DNA from 4 places in the Chitinophaga pollutisoli genome. Region 3 is predicted to be linked to each of the others. Evidence: riboswitches for the same ligand, from Rfam matches in the RefSeq annotation. Region 3 holds a riboswitch; each other region holds the start of a gene.
What was found. Region 3 has a riboswitch for cobalamin ahead of WJU16_RS25845 (DUF5074 domain-containing protein). Riboswitches for the same ligand answer to the same signal wherever they lie in the genome.

Region 1 (3,629 bases), 2.8 Mb from region 3:
TGACATATTGGATAATATTGTCGAAGTTGCTGAGGAAATACAGCATACCGATGATGAGCGCGGTGAATACGGAAAGCGCCACTTCCTGCACCTGCGTGCGCGCGTTGATGCGTCTGAACACGGACGGCAGCACACCGTCTTCCGCCATGGCGTAATACATCCGGGGATTCGACATGAGATTGACGTTCGCGTATCCCAGCACCGACAAAAACAGCAATACCGAGGTTATCTTGAAGCCATATTCCCCGAAAAACACTTCCGCCATGCGCGCCGCGAGGGCGTCAGTATTTTTTAGCTGTTCGAAACCGATCACTTTCACGTAGGCGTAGTTGACAGTCAGATAGAGGGCGAGGATGATGAGGATGCCCATGACGATGGCGCGGGGCATGTTTTTGACGGGATCGCGCACGTCGGACCCGAAATTGATCGTTTGCTGGTAGCCGCCATAGGTGAAGAAAACCGGGACGAGGGCGGCGCCGAAGATATATGCCCAGCTATGGCTCGTGGCGGATGCCGCTACCTCAGCGGCGGGCGCTACATGGCTGCTGAAGGCGGCCAGGCAGAGGAGGAGCACCAGGGTGATTTTGAATACGGTGAGCACGTTTTGCCAGCTGGCGCTCATCCGGATGCCGAGCATATTTACGATATAGAGCACAAGCACCGCCGAAATGGCGATCGCCTTTCGCCCGCCCTCGTGCTGCATGGAGCCTGGGAGGATCACCGGGCCGATGTACTCCGCTCCCACAATGCAAACCGCCGCTATGGAAGCGGCGTTGGAGATGACGAGGGTCCAGTTGATCATGAAGGAATAAGCGGGGTGGAAGCCGTGCGACAGCACTTTGTAAAACCCGCCCGCGACGGGAAAGCGCGAGCCGATCTCGGCGTAGGTCAGCGCCCCACACAAGGTGACGAGCCCTCCCAGCACCCATACCATATAGAACAGCGCCGGCGTACCGGTTTCCCGGGCTACGCTCACCGGCGTCCGGAAGATTCCCATCCCGATCACCAGCCCCACCACGATCATGGTGAGGTCGAAAGGCCCGAGTTTCGGTTTGATGCTCATGTTGTACAAGATAACCGATTAACGCCTTATTTACCAAAATATCCGTAGGTTTGCGGCCGGTAAACGGTTGCCTTGCCCCTACCCGGGGCTGGCATTAATAGGGAATCCGGTGCAAATCCGGAGCTATCCCCGTAGCTGTAAGCCCGCATACAAGATTTTCAGGATCCCCAGCCACTATTCCGGTACAACGGAACGGGAAGGCCTCCTGGAAAGCGGACGAAGCCAGAAGACCTGCCGCATACCTTTTTGATTTATCCGCGCTTTCGGGTGAAAAGCGGAGGACATATGCGGCATAGCCAACATACGTACTTTTCAATTTCCCCAGGCGCCACTGATTATTTACAATCTATGGCCTACATGAAAAAAACACACCTGATCCTGACCGCCGGCTTCCTCGCCGCCAGCCAGATCGCATCGGCGCAGGATTCCACCCGCGTCTCCGAGCTCAGCACTTACACCGTTACCGCCACCAAATTCGCCAAGAAACTCAGCGAAACCGGGAAAGTCCTTACCATCATCGGCAACCGCCAGATCGAGCAGAACCTCGGCCGCTCCGTGGCCGACGTGCTCAACGAATCCACCGGCATCGTGATCGGCGGCGTCTATTCCAATCCCGGCAAAAACCGCGAAGTCTACTTCCGCGGCGCCACCTCCCAGTACACCACCATCCTCATGGATGGCATCCCCGTTGCCGACGCCACCGGCCTCACCGGAAACGCCATCGACCTCCGCTTCCTGCCCATCGACCAGGTGGAAAGGATCGAGATCCTACGCGGCACCCAAACCACGCTCTACGGCGCGGACGCCATCGCCGGCGTGATCAACATCATCATGAAGAAAGGCGGCAACAAACCCGTCAACGTTTTCGGCGACCTCATGTTCGGCTCCAACCGCACCATGAAAGGCTCCCTGGGCCTCCGCGGCAAACAGGACAATATCGATTACAATATCGCCTTCACCCATTTCACCACCGACGGTATCTCCGAAGCCGCGCGGCCCGATACGGTGAAAGACGTTTTCGACCGCGACGGCTACCGCCAGAATGGCCTCAACGCCACCGTGGGCATCCAGGCCACGGAAAATTTCCGTATCCAGCCGTTCCTATTCTACAGCGACTATAAAAGCCGCTTCGATGCAGGATCCTTCGCCGATTCCCGCATCAACAAAAACGAATCCGACTTCCTGCATTCCGGCGTGCGCACTCAATACGCACTCGGCAACAAAGGTAATATCCACGGTAACTTCGCCTATCAGCGCGTGAACCGCTTCGACGAAACCGGCTGGGACACCACCCACCTCGACGGCCGCTCCTATTTCGGAGAAGTGTACAGCCACTACGACATCACCAACTGGCTCCAGGCGCTCGCCGGCGTGGAATACCGCCAGGCGGAAATGATCAACGCCGAACCCGACGAAGACAATTCCTGGGACAAACACAGCCAGAACACCGTGAGCCCTTACGTTTCGCTGTTCCTGAAGAACTTCCACGGCTTCAACCTGGAGCTGGGCGGGCGTTACACCATCCATAACAAGTACGGCAACAAGTTCACCTACACCATCAACCCTTCCTATGTTTTTTCCGATAAGCTGAAGGTTTTTGCCACGGTGGCTTCCGGCTTCAAGGCGCCGACGCTGACTTCGCTGTACAGCCAGTACGGCAACCCCGACCTGAAGGCCGAACATGCCGACAGCTACGAGGCCGGTATCCAGACGTACCTGTTGCAGAACAAGCTGGACCTGCGCGTGGTGGGCTTTAAACGTAATATCAAGGATCAGATTTCCTACATCAACTATAAATACATCAACTTCAACCAGCAGCGCGACAAGGGCGTGGAAGTGGAAGTGAGCGCGCGACCCATTGAAAAGCTGAGCGTGAAGGCGTCTTATGCGTATGTAGACGGGCAGGTGACGACGCAGGCGCCCTCCGGCAAAGACACCACCTATTCCAACCTGGTGCGCCGCCCCAATCACACCGGCCAGATCGACATCAGTTTCCAGGCTACGAAAGGGTTATTTGTAGGCACCAGCGTGCGCCACACGGGCACCCGTGGCGATTTGTACTACGCGCCCAACGCCTGGTCGGCGGAAAACATCCAGCTGGAGGCCTATACTATCTGGAACGCCTACGCGGAATACAACTTCGGGAAAGCTAAAATTTTCCTGCATGCAAATAATATCACCAATAACAAAAAATATTGGGAAATTTACGGCTACTCCGTGCTTGGGTTCAACATGCAGAGCGGGGTATCTTTTTCATTCTGATTTAAAAACTGACGCATGTCCATCAAACAAATCCAGCCGCGTTTCATCGTATTGCTGCTGTTTATCGTAGCCGGGGGCATCCTGCGCGTAACTGCCGCGGGCAACCTCACGCCGTTCTCCAACTTCTCCCCGCTCGGAGCCATGGCCCTCTTCGGCGGCGCCATGTTCGCCGACAAATGGAAAAGCTATCTGTTTCCGTTGCTGGCGCTTTTCCTCAGTGATGTGATCATGATGAAAACGGTGTACGCTGCATATGCGGACGGCTTCCTGTTCGAAGGCTGGTACTGGAATTATATCGGCTTCG
Region 2 (3,629 bases), 1.8 Mb from region 3:
AGTGGGTGAAAAAATTGAATATGGCTGATTGAGGTTATGTGAATTGACTAGAAATCTTCGTCGAGGCTGAAGGTTTGTGTTCCTTTTTCGCCCATTACGCCGGCTTTCTGGTAGTCGCCCACGCGTTTTTCGAAGAAGTTGGTTTTGCCCTGGAGCGAGATCATTTCCATGAAATCGAAGGGGTTGGCGCTGTTGTAGATTTTGCTGCAACCGAGTGCCACGAGCCATCTGTCGGCTACGAATTCGATATATTGTTTCATGAGATCGGCGTTCATTCCGATGAGCGCTGCGGGGAGGGCTTCGGTGATGAATTCTTTCTCGATGGAAACGGCGTCGGAGATGATTTCGTGTACCTGTTTTTCGCTCATTTTGCCTTCGAGCATGGAATACAGCAGGCAGGCGAATTCGCAGTGGAGGCCTTCGTCGCGGGAGATCAGCTCGTTGGAGAAGGTGAGCCCGGGCATGAGGCCGCGTTTTTTCAACCAGAAGATGGAGCAGAAGGAGCCGGAGAAGAAGATGCCTTCCACGGCGGCGAATGCCACGAGGCGTTCCGCGAAGGTGCCGTTCTCGATCCAGCGGAGGGCCCATTCGGCTTTTTTCTTCACGGCCGGCACGGTTTCTATGGCGTGGAAAAGACGATCCTTTTCAACGGGGTCTTTCACATATGTATCGATGAGCAGGGCATAGGTTTCGGAGTGGATGTTTTCCATCATGATCTGGAAACCATAGAAGCAGCGGGCTTCGGGGATCTGCACTTCGCTCATGAAGTTAACGGCCAGGTTCTCGTTCACGATCCCGTCGGACGCGGCGAAGAATGCCAGTACGTGGGTGATGAAGTGGCGTTCGCCGTCGTTCAGTTTGGCCCAGTCGGCCAGGTCGCCCGACAGGTCGATTTCCTCGGCGGTCCAGAAGCTGGCTTCGTGGCGTTTGTACTGTTCCCAGATGGCGGGGTAGTTGATAGGCAGGAGTACGAACCTGTCTTTGTTTTCCTTCAGTAGTATCTCGTTCTCGTTATTCATACAATTTTTTTTATATGGTTAACCAGTTATAGTTGCCAATATTGAACGTGATTCGAAGGGTGACGGAGGTCCGTTATCCTCGTAAGGAAGGTAGCAGGGGCCATCAGCCAATACCTTGAATCGCGAAGGTTATGACGTTGTCCGATGTGCTGGCAGGTCTCCTGGCTATCCCTTGCCGGGCGGGCCTTCCCGCTCCGTTTTGAGGCGAAGCAGTGGCAGTTTGAAGAAACCGGCATTACAGGGGGTTACAGTAGCGCGTCTGCCCGTGATTCTCACACAGTTCCCTTTTAATTCCTTTCGTCGGAAACGTTCGGAAGCCAGCACAACGTTGTCAAGAACTGTGTGCAAATGTAATGATCAAACCCCCTGAACAAACTCATAAGTTACCCCCATATGTGGATAAAGAACTGAACAACTTTGGAAATCGCGCAGGGTAGCCATTCAGCGGCTTTTACACATCTAAAAGCAGGTTTTTGGTATAAAGATTAAGCACAATGTGTTGATTTGCTGGCACATATTAACGCAGGATAAATGTTTGTCGTTCCGGAGATTGGAAACCAATATTTTGTACATAGTCAGAAATAAGTATTCTTTTTGAATCCCAAAAGGCTTCGTATGACCGCAACCGGAAGTATAACGACAGGAGTCCTCATTTGCAATCGCTTGCATAAAGAACGGACAGCAATATGGTGAAAAAACAGGATTTCAATGTGAAGATCATATCAGGAATGCGTCGCTTCGTCCCGTAACTTGCATATCTACGTTATTAAATTCCGCGGATGGAGCAGTTGTTGGAAAGAATCGCGAAGAACAGTGACCAGTTGGCTTTCGGCCAGCTCTTTTCCTATTACAGCGACCGCCTCATTTATTTCGCCACCGCCCTCGTGCGCTCCCGCGAAGAAGCCGAAGAAGTAGTGGCCGATGTGTTCGTCAAACTCTGGCAACAACGCGCCCGCCTCCTGGACATCCATTACTTCCAAACATACCTTTACACCGCAGTCCGCAATACCGCCCTGAACCACACCTCCCGTTCCGTTATTCCTTACGAAGAGCTGGAAGACCAGCACGCCACGCTCATGCCCTGCGTCGTATCTCCCGAAGAATCCCTCATCAGCCGCGAAAACCTGCGCCAGATCGAGCAGGCGGTCAATGAACTGCCGCTGCGCTGCCGGCTTATTTTCAAACTGGTGAAGGAAGACGGCCTTTCGTACCGCGAAGTGGCGGAAGTACTCGATATATCCATCAATACGGTGAACGCCCAGATCACCATCGCGCTGAAGAAACTGGGGTCGGCCATCGACCTGCGTAAACCATTCCGCTTACCACTTGCGCGCAAATAATTATTTTTTAAAAAAATTTCCGACTGTCTTAACTGGACGGCCGGAAATCTGTGTCTAACTATATAACCACCTGATTTTTTCCAGCATGGAACAAGAACAAAAGCTTTGGGAATTATTCGGCAGGGAACTGTCGGGCAGGCTTACCGACAAGGAACGGCTGGATATGGAAATGCTGAAAAAGCAGTTTCCGGATGCGGCGCGGCAGTACGAGATGCTGGGCGCTTTGCAGTTCCGCAGCAGGGAAAGGCAATCGCAGGAGCGGAATGAAGAGATGCTGGGGCGGATATTTGCCGCCGCCGGCGAGGAGCCTGAGCCTGCCATGTCCGACGCGTTTCCCGAGCCGCCCCGCCGCAGGAGGTTGTGGCTGGCGGCGATACCACTTGCCGCCGCCGTGTGCGCCGGTATCTGGTTCTGGACAGGGCAGGGGCAGCAGGATGAAAAGGGATGGAGCACCGTGCAAACGCGCAAAGGCAGTAAATCAAAGCTCACCCTGCCCGATGGCACCGAGGTGATCCTCAATGCGGGCAGCTCCCTTTCTTACACGGAGGGTTTCCGCAACGGCGTACGCCATGTGCGCCTCAACGGGGAAGGATATTTCAAAGTGGTGAAAAACGCCGAACATCCGTTTATTGTAACCACCAACGCGGTGGAAGTCCGCGTGCTGGGCACGGAATTCAACCTCCAGGCCTACGATTCAGAATCCACGACGGAAACCACGCTCATTTCGGGGAAGGTGGAAGTAATGGTGAAAAAAGACGGGAAAAGCTATATGCTGGCGCCGCGGCAGAAACTGGCCGTGCAGCATACACTCCCGGAACCGGTGTCCGCTTTGCCGGCAACGCATCCCGACAGTGATCCGGGATTGCCGGAAGTGGCGCTTACAGCCGCGGATACCGATAGCCGCGACAGCTCCCTGACAGCAGGCGCCTGGGTCGAAAACCGGCTCGTATTCAACGACGAGCCCCTCGAATCCCTCGCCCGCAGGCTCGAAAGATGGTACAACGTGGAAGTGGAAATACGGGACGATGCCCTCAAACAGGCCCGGTTTACCGGCAGCGTGGAGAATGAACCAGTGGACCAGATCCTCGAAATTCTCACAACAATCCGACCCATCAGATACAAAATATCCGCGACCAAAATCATCATTTACTAAACTTAAACTGACTACAATGCTCGACACACCAGTTTCCACCGCCTTACGATCCTGACCTTCAGGAAATAAAAAACGGGAAACGCGCCAACGTTCCCCGCCAGATAAGTATGCAGGAAA
Region 3 (3,629 bases):
AGCCGCGTTGATCGAAGACGGCGCCTGCCTGCAACTGGGCATCGGCACCATCCCCGACATGGTATTGCGCAACCTCTCCGGGCATAAAGACCTCGGACTGCATACCGAAATGATGTCGGACGGGGTGATCCCGCTCATCGAAAGCGGTGTTATCAACAATTCCCGCAAGAAACTCAATACTGGTAAAACCGTTACCTCTTTCATGACCGGAACGGAGAAGCTGTATAAATTCGTGCACGACAACCCTTCCATCCGTGTGATGGACATCGGCTATGTGAACGATACTTCCGTGATCCGCAAAAACCCCAAAGTGGCGGCCGTCAACAGCGCTATCGAGATCGACATTACCGGTCAGGTGTGCGCCGACTCCATCGGCACTTACCAGTATTCCGGGATCGGCGGGCAGATGGATTTTATCCGCGGCGCTTCGCTGTCGGAAGGCGGCAAGCCGATCATCGCATTGCCCTCCGTCACTAATAAAGGCATTTCACGGATTACGCCCTTCCTGAAAGAAGGCGCGGGCGTGGTTACGACACGGGGGCACATCCACTGGGTGGTAACGGAATTTGGTTCGGTGGATCTTTTCGGCAAGAACCTGATGCAACGCGCCAAGGCGCTCATCGGCATCGCACATCCGGATCACCGGGAGGGGCTGGAGAAAGTGTATTTCGAACGATTTTTGAATGGAAAGGGTTAATCCGGCGGTTGCAGCCGCACGCCGCTCAGCCAGCCCGCCATGAACTGGAAGATTTCCGGGCGCTGAGGTTCATTGTGCATTTCATGATACAGACCATCCCATTCTTTATACGTAATTAGTTTTTCCGGCGCCAGCCTGGAAAACTGACGGGAGCCGTCCACGCTCGTGAATGTATCCGCATTGCCATGCATGAGGAGCGACGGAATTTGCAGCCGGTTTGCATGCCGGAGGCACCAGATCCCGTTGCTCACCAGGATGTGCATGAGCCGCAAGCTCGCGTAGGGATGGCGGAGCGGGTCCTGTTCGAATTTCTCCACTTCTTTTTCGTCATGTGAAATTTTCCGGATATCCAGCGGCGCTTTGACGCGCAGGTGGGGCAGGAGAGAAGCCCCCGCGCGGAGGATCCCCCGCTGCACCACGTTGGGATTTTGCGGCAATAGCAATGCCGGCGCGGAGATCACGGCCGCCTGCGCATCCGGCTGGCGGTGGAGCAGCAAGCCCGTAAGCAATCCGCCGCCCATGGAATGCCCGTATAAAATCATCGGCGCGGGATGGCGGTCCCATGTTGCCTGCAGGAATGCTTCGAGGTAATCGAAGATGGCTTCCAGCGGGAGCGCGTCGCCGCGCTTGCCATCGCTTTTACCGTGGCCGAAATGATCGATCCCGGTTACGAGGTATCCTTCTTTATTGAAAAATTCCGCCAGCGGCGCATACCGTTCCACATGCTCGCCGATGCCATGGATCACCACCATCACCCGTTGATAATGTTCCGGCTGCCAGGTAACGCCGTGGAAGTTGCGGCCCTTGTACGACCAGGTGAAATCATGTTTCATGTTTCAATATAACCCCCAATATTCAAATTTGTTGGAGGAATCATTGACGGGAATCATTTGTTTAATTCCAACCATAACCGTAGGTTTGCATCGCATTTGGTTGCAGACCCCTTTCCGGGGCGCGCATTAAAAGGGAATCCGGTGCAAAACCGGAGCTATCCCCGTAGCTGTAATCCTGCATTCGTTTTTACCGGCATCACTGCATGCCACTTTCCAAAAGAAGGGAAGGCAAGCCGGTAAAGCAGGAGAGCCAGAAGACCTGCCTCATGTTTTTACCATTCAACGCTTTCGGGTGAAAAGCCAGGGATGTAAAGCCTTTCATGGCATTATATTCTCATTTTAAGAACCCTTTGTGCGCGTAGGGATCGTCGTGCGCATGAACAGGCAAACGTATTTGCCTGCATAGCACGCTTTTCCCGGATGGTTGTTTCGGAAAAAACAAACCTCTATATGAAACAACATGTACGCATTGTGCTCGCACTGGCCGCTATGGCTATGGCAGCCGCCTGTAACAAAAACGACGATGCAAGGCCCTCCGGCCCGAAAATCCACGTCGCCCAACCGGAACAAACCATCGCTGTTGGGCAGTCCGTGGAACTGAAACCGGAGTTCACGCAAGACGCCGGCATCACCTTCCGCTGGACCGTCAACAACGAACCCGTCGGCACGAATGCAACCTACACTTTCAAACCCGCCGCCACCGGCGATTACAAAATCACTTTCGTTGCCAGCACTACCCACGGCGCGGATTCCGCCAACTACCGCGTAACCGTGCTTGGCCAATACGGCAACGGATTCTACATCCTGAACGAAGGCTGGTTCGGCACCGAAACCGGCAGCGTGTTCTTCCACACCTATGGAGAAGACACCGTTCGCCCCTGGCAATACAAACTCGTCAACCCCGCCAAAACTCTCGGCGGCGTGATGAACAACCTCCAATACGGCACCATCCATAACGGCAAATTATACATGGTCGTGAAAGCCGGTGGCCCCCTCGTGGTAACCGACGCCTACACCCTCGTGGAAACCGGCCGCGTCAATAACGTGGCAGGCGGCAAAGGCATGAGCTTCCTCGGGCTCGACGCTACGCGTGGCCTCATCGGGGCCGGCGACGGCATTTATCCCATCAACCTCAGCACCCTCGCCATCGGCGCTAAAATCGCCGGCGTATTCGGCGCTACCGGCAACATGGTAAAGTCCGGCAACTACGTGTTTGCGCATAACAGCACCGACGGCATGGTGGTCCTCAACGCCACCACCTACGCCGTTATTGAAAAGCCTTTCAAAGCCACCATCGGATTCGTCACCGGAAAAAATGGCCGGATCTATGGCGCGAAGGACTCACTCCTCATGTCCGTACACCCCACCACACTGGCGAAAGACTCCCTGAAAATGCCCTTCCGCGCCGTGTCGCCCTTCGGCGCCTGGAGAAGCGTGCAGATGACGGCCTCCACCCTCAACGACCACATCTTCATCATCCAGCCCGGCTCCGGCTGGAGCTATGGCACAAAATTGTACCGGTACGTAGCGGGTAACGCCGCATCCATCAACGAGCCTTTCATCACCCTGCCCGACGACCAGTGGTTCTACGGTTCCGGTGTGAATTACGATCCGCATACCGACGAGCTCGTGGTAACCACCATCAACGGCGCATTCTCCGGGCGCATCAACAAAATCGCGTTTTACAATGCGCAAACCGGCGCCCTCAGGAAAACAATCACCTACGAAGGCTGGTACTTCCCGGCCATGACCGTATTGCAACCATAAATATGAAATCCCTCGTGAAAATCCGCTGCGCCGGTGCCTGCCTGCTACTCGCAGGCAGCGCCGCCGCGCAGCAAATCCCGGATTCCAACCGTGTGCGCGACCTGCAGGAAGTGCGCATCTTCGCGCCACAGCCCGCCCGCGAGATATCGCCGGGGCAAACGCTACAGGGCGCGCAGCTGCAAAGGCTCGGCGCACAATCGGTTGCCGACGCCATCCGGTATTTCTCCGGGTTGCAGATCAAGGATTACGGCGGAGTGGGCGGGTTGAAGACGGTGGACGTCCGCGGGATGGGCACCAACCACACCGCCGTGTTCTACGACGGCATCCAGCTC
Region 4 (3,629 bases), 2.4 Mb from region 3:
AATGCGTGAGAGGAATTCCTTACAGGCGCCGGCCACTTGCCTGGAAGCAGCCGCGGCCGGAGGCCTGGTTAGGAAAGGAATACTTCAGGGCCCTTAGTTGAGGAGCGCCTGGATTTTGCTGGTTAACTCTACAGGACTGAAAGGCCTTATGATGATTTCTTCCGCTTCCATACCAAACCAGGAAGAAATACTGTCCATAACGAAATACGCGGGCAATACAAGGATGACCGGCAATTGCCTGCGCGACCGCTGGTTGCGCAACTGCGCTGAAAGTTCGTTGAGATAAGGGAATGGCAGCTTCAGATCGGCGATCACCAGGTCGTAATCATACGTCCTCAATAGCATGGCCGCTTCTTTTCCGTTATAGGCGAGATCTGCATGGTGCCCTTCTTTCTGAATAATTAACTCTACGACATGAATCATTAATAAATCATCTTCAATAACCAATATCCTTTTCATATACGATCACTATTACCCACTGCAGCACAGGCATACGACGGCCTGCCGCGAAACGCGTTGACTTTTTTGATCTATGCTGCTAAAGTGGAAGTTCAATAAAAACTGAGGCGACTATACAGGTATACGTCTGATCTTTTATATGGCTTTACGATAATGTTCAATCTACTAGGTATAAGCCGTTACGACCCTCACTTTGCATATACTGTGCCAAAACAGCCATTGGTTAATGAGCGTTAACAAACATGATGATAATAGGATTTGATGTCAGGCATTCCTATCTTTGACCCGAGTTCTTTACCCGATTCATTCTTTCCATAGTGCGGTAAGCGGCCAACGCCGCTTTTAAAAAGGAACCGTGTGCAAATCACGGGCTGTCGCGCAACTGTAAGTGACTGTCAAAGTTACCGCCCACCAAGTTCATTGTCCTGACCTGAACAGGATGAGAAGAACGGCGGTAATGTTACAAGCCAGGATACTTGCCCGCTATGTAAGATCATGCTTTCGCGATTTGAAGCAATGGTCAGGACGCATTGTGGGCAAGCTATGCCCCGTTATGCCGTTCCGTGCCTTTTCCAATTCCTGAAAGCATACGAAAACCGTAAGGAGCATTAAGTCTCTTAATGTTTTAAAAGTTTTATGCGTATGCTTAAACACACCCTCGGCTACCCGCGCATGGGAGCCCGCCGCCAGCTGAAGAAAGCTTGCGAAGATTACTGGCAGCGCCGCATCGGCCGCCAGGAATTATTTGTGACCGCACAACGCCTGCAGGAAGAACAATGGCGCCTGCAGGAAGCCGCGGGGATGGACCTCATCCCCTGCAATGATTTCAGTTTCTACGACCACGTTCTCGACACTACGCTCCTCGTTGGCGCCATCCCCGACCGTTATGCCCCGGTGGTAACCGACCTGCCGCAGAACACTGAAGCCGACCTCGCCTTTGCCATGGCCCGCGGTTACCAGGAACACGGCCTGGACCTCACCGCAATGGAAATGACCAAGTGGTTCGACACGAATTACCATTACATCGTGCCCGAATTCCGCGCCAACCAACAGTTCAGGTTATTTTCCAACAAAGTGTTCAATGCGTTCGATGCCGCCAGGCATATGCTCAATGCCACGCCCAAGCCGGTGTTGGTGGGCCCCGTGTCGTACCTGCTGCTGGGCAAGGAAAAAGACCCCGGGTTCCATCGGCTCGAACTGCTGCCCCGGCTGCTCCCCGTTTACATTGAAGCCCTGCAACGCCTGCACAACATGGGCGCAAAATGGGTGCAGCTCGATGAGCCCTTCCTCGCCACTGACCTCCCCGCCGGCGCCGCAGATGCCTACCGATACGCCTACACGGAAATCGCGAAGCATTGCAAAGGCCTCCGCACGATGGTAACCACTTACTTCGAAGGGCTGCGCGATAACATGTCCCTGGCCACATCGCTGGGCGTGTGTTGCCTGCATGTGGACCTCGTCCGCGATCCGGGCCAGCTTGGTGATTTGTTGCCGATGTTGCCGGAGAAGCTGTCGTTGTCGCTCGGCGTTGTTGACGGGCGCAACATCTGGAAGAATGATTACGGACGCTCGCTTGGGTTGATCCGCCAGGCGGTGGATACGTTGGGGGAAGACCGCGTGATGATCGCGCCGTCGTGCTCCCTGCTGCACACGCCCACCGATCTCGAACTGGAAACCGCGTTGGATGAGGAGCTGCGTTCCTGGATGGCGTTCGCCAGACAGAAGCTGCAGGAAGTGGCGGAGCTTGAACAGGTATTCCACGGTGATACCGGCTTATGGGAGAAGAACAATGCCGCCATCGCCGCGAGGGCCGCATCTTCCCGCATTCACAAACCCTCCGTGAAAGCGCGCACCGCCGCCATCACCGAACGCGACGCGCAGCGGACTTCGGCATTCCCGCAGCGGCAATCCCTCCAGCAGCAGCGCTTCCGGTTACCCATGTATCCGACCACAACCATCGGATCATTCCCACAGACCACGGACATCCGATCGCTGCGCGCGGCTTTCAAAAAAGGCAATCTCACGGCGGAACAATATGACGCCGCGCTGGAATCAGCGACCCGGGAAGCGATCAGGCTGCAGGAAGATATCGGGCTGGATGTGCTGGTGCACGGCGAATTCGAGCGCAACGATATGGTGGAATATTTCGGAGAGAAGCTCGAAGGTTTCGCCTTCACGCAGCATGGATGGGTGCAGAGCTACGGCAGCCGCTGTGTAAAGCCGCCCGTGATCTACGGCGACGTAAGCCGGGAGCGGGATATGACCGTTCGATGGTCGGAGTTTGCGCAATCGTGCACCGCGTTGCCGATGAAGGGAATGCTCACCGGGCCGGTGACTATTTTGCAATGGTCGTTCGTCCGCGACGACCAGCCCCGTTCCGAAACCGCGGCGCAGATCGCGCTGGCGATCCGGGATGAAGTGGTAGCGCTTGAAGCGGCGGGGATCGGGATCATCCAGATCGACGAGCCCGCTATCCGGGAAGGTTTGCCGATCCGGTGTGCCGACCGCGAAGCGTATCTCGGCTGGGCGGTGAGCGCGTTCCGCGTATCGGCGTCGGGCGTGAAGGATGAAACGCAGATCCACACGCATATGTGTTACAGTGATTTCAATGATATCATCCGGCACATTGCCGCGATGGATGCGGATGTGATTACGATTGAAACGTCGCGGTCGCAGATGGAGTTGCTGGAAGCGTTTGCGGATTATAGATATCCCAACGAGATAGGTCCCGGTGTGTACGACATCCATTCGCCGCGGGTGCCGGGTACGGCGGAGATGGAAGCGCTGTTGCTGAAAGCCGCCGAATACCTGCCGGCGCGCAATATATGGGTGAATCCGGATTGCGGGTTGAAAACGCGGAAGTGGCCTGAAACGGAAGCCGCGCTCCGTAATATGGTCAGCGCCGCGAAAGCGGTGAGGGCCGGGGTGAAGGAAACGGTATAATATGAAATAGCCGCGCTGGAAACAGCGCGGCCTCTTTTCAGCTTCATTGATAAGACCGGATTGCTCCAGCCATACCATCTCTTCATTAGAAGCTTCTTTCGTATGTTGAAGGCCGCACCGGTGCATCCGTTGGCGGCCTTTTTTTGGCTTATATTCCCCCTACGCCCCGGTACTTATGGTAAGGCCGGTACCCCAGCCATTTGGCGATCCTGGCCATGAAGCGGAAT

Region 1: linked by a shared signal. The riboswitch ahead of WJU16_RS11140 (TonB-dependent receptor domain-containing protein) and the one ahead of WJU16_RS25845 (DUF5074 domain-containing protein) in region 3 are both predicted to bind cobalamin.
Region 2: linked by a shared signal. The riboswitch ahead of WJU16_RS07105 (ribonucleoside-diphosphate reductase small subunit) and the one ahead of WJU16_RS25845 (DUF5074 domain-containing protein) in region 3 are both predicted to bind cobalamin.
Region 4: linked by a shared signal. The riboswitch ahead of metE (5-methyltetrahydropteroyltriglutamate--homocysteine S-methyltransferase) and the one ahead of WJU16_RS25845 (DUF5074 domain-containing protein) in region 3 are both predicted to bind cobalamin.

Annotation. Positions count from the first base shown of each region.
Region 1 covers NZ_CP149822.1:2,727,010-2,730,638, forward strand. The annotation lists gene WJU16_RS11135 (amino acid permease) at 1-1,063, opposite strand, end outside; cobalamin riboswitch at 1,111-1,317, shown strand; gene WJU16_RS11140 (TonB-dependent receptor domain-containing protein) at 1,421-3,325, shown strand; gene WJU16_RS11145 (DUF6580 family putative transport protein) at 3,341-3,629, shown strand, end outside.
Region 2 covers NZ_CP149822.1:1,744,510-1,748,138, reverse strand. The annotation lists gene WJU16_RS07105 (ribonucleoside-diphosphate reductase small subunit) at 48-1,019, opposite strand; cobalamin riboswitch at 1,153-1,356, opposite strand; gene WJU16_RS07100 (RNA polymerase sigma-70 factor) at 1,799-2,359, shown strand; gene WJU16_RS07095 (FecR domain-containing protein) at 2,445-3,512, shown strand.
Region 3 covers NZ_CP149822.1:6,049,951-6,053,579, reverse strand. The annotation lists gene WJU16_RS25855 (acetyl-CoA hydrolase/transferase C-terminal domain-containing protein) at 1-697, shown strand, start outside; gene WJU16_RS25850 (lysophospholipase) at 694-1,530, opposite strand; cobalamin riboswitch at 1,611-1,812, shown strand; gene WJU16_RS25845 (DUF5074 domain-containing protein) at 1,981-3,297, shown strand; gene WJU16_RS25840 (TonB-dependent receptor domain-containing protein) at 3,300-3,629, shown strand, end outside.
Region 4 covers NZ_CP149822.1:3,647,638-3,651,266, forward strand. The annotation lists gene WJU16_RS15255 (response regulator) at 94-459, opposite strand; cobalamin riboswitch at 762-958, shown strand; gene metE (5-methyltetrahydropteroyltriglutamate--homocysteine S-methyltransferase) at 1,102-3,402, shown strand; gene WJU16_RS15265 (cupin domain-containing protein) at 3,551-3,629, opposite strand, start outside.